Regions from separate parts of the Holzapfeliella saturejae genome, predicted to be linked through region 2. Evidence: predicted binding sites of a transcription regulator. Region 2 holds the regulator's gene; the other holds the start of a gene.
The links. Region 2 encodes HrcA, which represses chaperone genes, less so after heat shock. Its sites were predicted from a motif close to TTAGCACTCNNNNNNNNNGAGTGCTAA; they were not measured.
Positions count from the first base shown of each region.

Region 1: R4Y45_RS00700 (ATP-dependent Clp protease ATP-binding subunit) is a predicted target of HrcA. The motif match lies at 2,799-2,825, and genes of this name have one in related genera.

Region 1 covers NZ_JAWMWG010000001.1:166,139-170,056, reverse strand. The annotation lists gene R4Y45_RS00715 (catalase) at 1-1,319, opposite strand, end outside; gene R4Y45_RS00710 (YbgA family protein) at 1,427-1,801, shown strand; gene R4Y45_RS00705 (fructosamine kinase family protein) at 1,794-2,654, opposite strand; gene R4Y45_RS00700 (ATP-dependent Clp protease ATP-binding subunit) at 2,860-3,918, shown strand, end outside.
Region 2 covers NZ_JAWMWG010000001.1:943,951-947,868, reverse strand. The annotation lists gene truB (tRNA pseudouridine(55) synthase TruB) at 1-446, shown strand, start outside; gene ribF (riboflavin biosynthesis protein RibF) at 469-1,413, shown strand; gene hrcA (heat-inducible transcriptional repressor HrcA) at 1,516-2,571, shown strand; gene grpE (nucleotide exchange factor GrpE) at 2,583-3,137, shown strand; gene dnaK (molecular chaperone DnaK) at 3,164-3,918, shown strand, end outside.

The DNA.
Region 1 (3,918 bases), 780 kb from region 2:
TTGCTTTTAATATTTTCAACTAAGCGTTCTTTTTCGCCTTCATCAAATAGACGATATAATTCACCAGCAGCAGAAAAGTTATCCGTGTCATAAGGTTTGAAATGACCGGTTTCACCAGTTAATTGATCAGGTGCAATTTTTGCAGAAGGCACTTCTGTTGGGCCATCAACACTATTAGGTTCATAGTTTGCAGAACCATCATGACCTTGTGACATAAAGCCATCACGGTGATAGTTATTGACTTCATTAATTGGACGGTTAACTTTTAATTGCTCATAGTTAGCACCTAAACGGTAACGAGCGGCATCTTTATAACCGAATAAACGACCTTGTAAGACTTTATCAGCTGAAGGTTCAATGCCGGGAACCAAGTTAGCAGGTGAAAATGAAAGTTCTTCCATTTCTTCAAAGTAATTTTCAGGATTTTCATTTAAGACCATTTGACCGACTTCCATTAGTGGATAGTCTTTTTGAGAAACAACTTTTGTGACATCAAAAATATCATGTTTGTAGTTAAGTCCTTCTTCATAAGGAATAACTTGAACGTAAAGTGTCCATGAAGGAAAGTCTTTTTCTTCAATAGAGTTAAAAAGTTCATTTTGAAGATAGTCAGGGTCGTCACCACAAAGTTTGGCAGCTAATTCATTAGACATATTATGAACACCTTGGTTAGTTCTAAAGTGATATTTCACAAAGAATTGTTCACCTTTATCATTAACCCATTTGAAAGTATGGCTACCATAACCATGCATTGTACGATAACTTGCAGGAATCCCACGGTCACTCATTAAGATAGTGACTTGGTGAAGCGTTTCTGGTGAATGTGACCAAAAATCCCATTGCATATCTTGGCTTCTAGTATGTGTTTTTGGATCACGTTTTTGTGAGTGAATAAAGTCAGGAAACTTCAATGGATCATTGATAAAGAAGACGGGTGTATTGTTACCCACAATATCATAGTTTCCTTCTTGTGTATAAAATTTGACCGCAAAGCCACGAACATCACGATAAGTATCAGGATAACCGCTTTCACCAGCTACTTGAGAAAAACGTGTGATTAAAGGTGTTTTTTTACCTTTGCCATTGAAAACATCGGCTTTAGTATAAGCACTCATATCATGTGTCAATTCAAAGTAACCTTTAGCACCTGAACCTTTAGCATGAACGACACGTTCAGGGATGCGTTCACGGTTAAAGTGAGCTAATTTTTCAAGTAATTGATAATCTTGAATAAGAACCGGGCCACGCTTGCCAGCAGTTTGTGAATGTTGATTATCTGACCAAGGTTGGCCTTCACTAGTTGTTAAATTTTTTGACATAATATTACCCTCTTTCGCGACTATTGTAGAACTAAACTTAAAAATATTCAATTATTTACTCTAGCTCGTTATAATTGTAGAAAGTAATTTAAAAGGAGTCGTTTAATTTGGAAAATTGGCAAAAAGAGTGGGCTCAAAATAAATATTGGCTGATGTCACGCTCTCAAAAGTTTTATAACGAAGTCAGACAATTGGCTAAAGGTAATAATTGGACTGACGATAAAAAGAAACGCTATGAAGAGATTATTGAAGAAGCAAAAGTCGCGCCATTAGATCGTGGCAATATGATGAATGCTTATCAACATGTATGGGGATACTTTAAAAAAATTGCCACGGAAGCTGAAAAGGAACAGTTTAGACAACTACAAGCTGACTTTACGCTTAACCATGATGAATTAGGCCCTTTTTTAGCAGAAATGACAAAAAAATACAACGTTAACTACTTATTGGCGTCAACGTTGTTACAGTCGTATTTTAAATAAATTGTTGGAGTAAGCGATATACACTTGGCTGGTAGATAGATCCAAACTCACTTAAATGAAACATCATATAGTAGAGTTTGTAATAAACTAGTCTATCTTGATAACCGTCATCAAGCGGGTAAGTGTCTTGATAACCTTGAATAAAATTCTGGTCAAAACCGCCAAAGACTTGTGTAATGGCGATATCAAATTCACGGTCACCGTAGTAGACAGCAGGGTCGATGAAAACAGGGTGCTGGTCTAGGTCAAACATAATGTTGCCTCCCCAAAGGTCACCATGCAATAGGCTGGGGATGCTTTGATGATTAGCTAAGTCATGTTGAAATTGTTGTAGCATGTTTTGATAGAGATGTTCGAGTTCAACGGACCCATTATGATTGTGAATAATGAGTTTTCGTAGCGGTTCAAATCGTTGATTAACGAAAAAATCATACCAATTATCTTGCCATTGATTGTCACCGGTAAAATTGCCTAATTCAAAGTTACTGTCGAATCCAAACTGTTGATTAGGACTAGTTGATTGATGCACTTTAGCTAGAGCTTGCCCTAACTCATATTGGTTACCGTGTGGTAAGTGATCAATATATTCAAGTAGTAAATAAGCATCTTGGCTATTATCACCGAAATCTAGCACTTGAGGGGTTTTAGCAAATTTACCTAAAGCCTTTAATCCAGCAACTTCATGACTAAAAAACTGACGTGTAGCATCTTGTTGAACAAGTAAGAAGAAGGAATAGCTGTGTGTATAAACGTGAAAAGCTTGGTTGATATCGCCACCTGTCACAGCTGAGTACTTTTCAACTGGCTCAGGCAAGTTTAAATTTTTAACGATATTATGGATAGATTGTGACATTATTTCACCTCAAAATTAAGTAGTAACCCCATCTTAATACAGTTAAGATGGGGTTTCCAATAGCTAAATAAAAAAGTTTCGAATTTTGAGTTTTTCTAGTTGTATCTTTTACATAACCGTTGTATTATAAAGTCGAACAAAAGATTAGCACTCGAAACAACCAAGTGCTAAAAACTTGTTACATAGTTTATAAGGAGTGTTAGATATGGCTAACTACAGTAATGGTTTTAGTGATTTTGATGCATTATTTGATTCTTTGAATAGAGATTTCTTCTCAAACTCAGGCACTTTCTCTACCCGTCGAGATATCCCCATTCACTCCAATCAAGATGGTTTGAAACAACAAACACAAGTTCAAAACCCACAACAACAAGAACAATCAATCGGAACTGATTTAGTTAAACAAGCAAAAGAAAATAAATATGATCCAGTTATTGGACGTGACTCAGAAGTTGAAAATGTAATTGAAATTTTGAGTCGTCGTAATAAGAATAATCCCGTTTTAGTTGGACCTGCAGGTGTTGGTAAAACAGCGATTGTTGAAGGATTAGCTCAACGTATTGCAGAAGGTAATGTACCAGAACGTCTAAAAGATGCCCACATTATTGAATTGAATATCAATGAATTGGTTGCAGGATCTTCTCTACGTGGTGCCTTTGAAGAAAAATTACAAAAAATTATTGATGAAGCTTCAAAGAATCCAAACATTATCCTATTCATCGATGAAATTCATAATATTGTCGGTGCTGGTAGTGTTGATAGTGAAAATAATAATGGTGATGCAGCTAATATTTTGAAACCTGCACTTGCTCGTGGCGATTTGAGTTTAATCGGTGCCACAACAATCAGTGAATTCCAACGCATTGAAAAAGATCCTGCATTAGCTCGTCGTTTGCAAGAAGTTAAAGTTGGTGAACCTTCAGTTGAAGAAGCTATCCAAATTCTTGAAGGCTTAGCTCCTAAGTATGAAAGTTATCACCATGTTAAATATGATGAAGAAGCAATCAAATTAGCAGTTACATTATCAAAACGTTACATTCAAGGACGTTACTTACCAGATAAAGCGATTGACTTACTTGATGAAGCAGGTGCTAAAAAGGGCTTATACCAAGCACCAAAAGATGAAACACAATTACGTGAACATATTGCAAAACTAGAGCATGAAAAAGATGCGGCTGTTCAAGCAGAAGACTTTAAGAAAGCACAAGAAATAAAAGGCGAAGTCGAAAAAGCTCACAAACAATTGCAAAATGTTGATGATACC
Region 2 (3,918 bases):
AAATTGGGCAATCAACTTACGACGAAGCTAACAAACAACAACGTTTTAAGTTTGAAATTACTTGTTCTAAAGGAACTTATGTTAGAACGCTAATTAAACAATTGGGCGATATTTTAGGTGGTCCTGCTGTTATGAGTTCACTAACGCGAGCAAAAAGTGCTGGATTTGGTTTAAAAGATGCTGTTTTACTTGAAACATTGAAAGAAAATCCTGAAAAAGCAGTTGATTATGTAGTCCCATTAGAACGTTTTTTTGAAGAGCAGCCAGCTTATCAGCTTAGTGATAAAGAATTTGAAATGGTACAAAACGGTGCCAAACTAAAATTCCCAATTGATGTTGAACGTTTATGCTTGTATCATAATCGCAAGATTAAAGCTATTTACAAAAAAGATGTGAAACATCCACCGCTTTATCGTCCAGAAATGATGTTGCTTCAAAATAGTTAAAAAAATGTAGAGGAGGAGCATGATGCATACTTATCAACTCAATTATCCAATTGAATCTCAAGTCGTTGAGACCCAAGGTATTGTATTAGTACTTGGTTTTTTTGATGGTGTTCATTTAGGACATCGCCAATTACTTGAAACCGGGAAAAAAGTAGCTACTGAAAAAGGTCTGAAATTAGCAGTGATGACTATGAATGCACATCCTAGCCAGATTTATGGACCAACAGATGTGTCTGTGCCATTACTTACAACGACCGCTGAAAAAACGGAACTAATGGCCCAACTTGGAGTAGATATCCTGTATATTGGCAATTTCAATGGCCCTTTAGCTAAAGTTCAACCGCAAGATTTTGTTGATGAAGTTTTAAGTCAATTAAACGTTAAGGCAGTCGTAGCTGGCTTTGACTATACTTTTGGTAAAAAAGAAGTAGCGAATATGTCACTACTCAAACAGTTAGCAAAAGATAAATTTGAAGTTTATGAAGTCCCCAGTTATAACCAAGATGGTCAAAAAGTGAGCTCAACTCGGATTCGTCATTTGATTGAACAAGGTGATGTGGATCAGGCTAATACGTTATTAAATTCAATTTATCAAACGTCTGGCAAAGTCATTCACGGGTTCAAGCGTGGCCGTCAATTAGGTTTTCCAACTGCTAATATTGACTCCAATGCTAAAAAAGTAGGCTTAGCTTCAGGGGCTTATACTGTTAAGTTGAAAGTCCATGGTCAGTGGTATCAAGGAATGGCCAGTGTTGGATATAATATTACATTTGATGATGTGAAAGACTTATCGGTCGAAGTTAATATTTTTGATTTTGATGAAGATATTTATGATGAAATGGTGGAAGTAAAGTGGTATCACTATCTTCGCCCAGAGGAAAAATATTCATCAATTGAAGCTTTGATTGACCAATTAAATCAAGATGAAATTGATAGTAGGGCCTATTTTAAAGCTTTAGAGAAATAGTTTGATATTTTTAGCTGTCGTCTTGACATTCTGCTAGTTAGTTGTTATATTCTAATAGTTAGCACTCGTAATTTAATAGTGCTAATTCGAAGAGGTGACACTATGTTATCAAAACGACAGGAACTTATACTTAAGATGATTATCAATGTTTTTAATAAGACTCAACAGCCCGTTGGTTCTAAAACATTGATGGATGAACTCACGATTCAAGTTTCTTCTGCTACCATTCGTAATGAAATGGCGAAGTTAGAAGAACTTGGATTAATTGAAAAAACACATTCATCTTCAGGACGTGTCCCATCTAATCAGGGATATCGTTATTATCTAGATTATTTATTACAGCCAACAGATATGCCAGAAAATTTGCATGAAAAACTGCAAATGAACTTTAATCATCAGTTTCAAAAAATTGATGATATTGTATCTCGTTCGGCAAAAATATTATCTGATTTGACTAGTTATACTGCTTTTGTAGCTAGTCCTGAGATTCAGTTTTGCAGAATTACTGAATTTCGCATTGTGCCACTTTCTAATCATCAAATGATGGCCATTCTAGTAACCAGCGATGGCGATGTTAAAAATCAGCTTTATCGTTTACCTGATGATGTATCAGGTGGTGAACTAGAAGCATTAGTCGAAAAAATTAATACAGCCGTCAAAGGCAAAACACTTCATGAAGTCTCAGGTTATTCTTCTGAACAATTCATGTCTATCTTAGGTGTGAAAGAAGATACAGCAAGTTTAATTTTACTTCAGCTATTAAAAGATGTGTTTAAGCCAACGGAAACGGATCAATTATTTGTTAATGGCGAATTGAATTTATTGAATAACTATTCTAGTTTCGATGACTTAGATAATTTGAAATCACTTTATCAATTACTTAGTCATCCTGAAATATTTTCAGATTTAATTCACGAAAATAGTTTAAATAATCCCGCATTTTCTGTTCATGTTCGCCTAGGAGATGAACTGCCACTGGACTTATTAAAGGATTACAGTTTACTAACTGCCACTTATGAAGTCGGTGATTTTGGAAATGGAATTGTGGCTTTACTCGGGCCAACAAATATGCCGTATTCACAGATGATTAGTCTGATGAACTACTTCAAAGAAGAACTGGCTGACCAGCTACTGGATTATTACAGCAAGTTTAGATAAGGAGGATGACAGTGTCTAACGAAGAAAAAGATATTAAACAAGAAAATACAACCGAAGAACCCGTTGAAGAAACAACTGAAGATGTTGTTGAAAATGAAGAAGTGGAAACAACTGATTCAGAAGTTGAAAAACTTCAACAAGAGCTTGAAGAAGCACAAGATAAATACTTACGCTCACAAGCTGAAATCCAAAATATTCAAACTCGTCAACAAAAAGAACTGGCACAATTTAGTAAATATGAAGGTCAAAGCCTTGCAAAAGAAATTTTGCCTGCTTTAGACAATTTACAAAGAGCCCTACAAGTTCAAGCTGACGATGAGGCTTCAAGCCAATTGAAAAAAGGGATTGAATTAACTTACAACGCTTTAATGAAAGCTTTAAATGATAAAGGAATCACAGAAGTTGAAGCACAAGGTGCACCTTTTGATCCAAATTATCACCAAGCGGTTCAAACAGTTGAAGCAACTGAAGACCATCCAAAAGATACAGTTGTGGAAGTTTACCAGCCTGGATACTTATTTAAAGATCGTATTTTAAGACCTGCAATGGTTAGCGTTGCAAACTAAGAAATTTGAAAGGAAGTTATTGATTTATGTCAAAAGTTATTGGTATTGATTTAGGAACAACTAACTCAGCAGTTGCTGTTTTAGAAGGTAAAGAACCAAAAATTATTGCAAACCCAGAAGGTAACCGTACAACTCCTTCTGTCGTTGCTTTTAAAGATGGTGAAATTCAAGTTGGGGAAGTTGCTAAAAGACAAGCAATTACAAACCCAGATACAATTTCTTCTATCAAACGTCACATTGGTGAAGCAGGTTACAAAGTAACTGTTGGCGACAAGTCATACACACCACAAGAAATTTCAGCAATGATTTTACAACACATCAAAAAATTCAGTGAAGATTACCTAGGTGAAGAAGTAACAGAAGCTGTTATTACAGTACCTGCATACTTCAACGATTCACAAAGACAAGCAACAAAAGATGCTGGTAAAATTGCTGGTTTAGATGTTAAACGTATTGTTAATGAACCAACTGCTAGTGCTTTAGCTTATGGTTTAGATAAAGCTGAAGAAGACGAAAAAATCCTTGTTTATGACTTGGGTGGTGGTACATTTGACGTTTCTATCCTTGAATTAGGTGACGGCGTATTCCAAGTGCTTTCAACAAACGGTGACACTCACTTAGGTGGGGACGACTTTGACGAAGCAATCATGGATTGGTTGATTGCACAATTCAAAGACGAAAACGGTATTGACTTATCTAAAGATAAAATGGCATTACAACGTCTAAAAGATGCAGCTGAAAAAGCTAAAAAAGACTTATCAGGTGTAACAACAACTCAAAT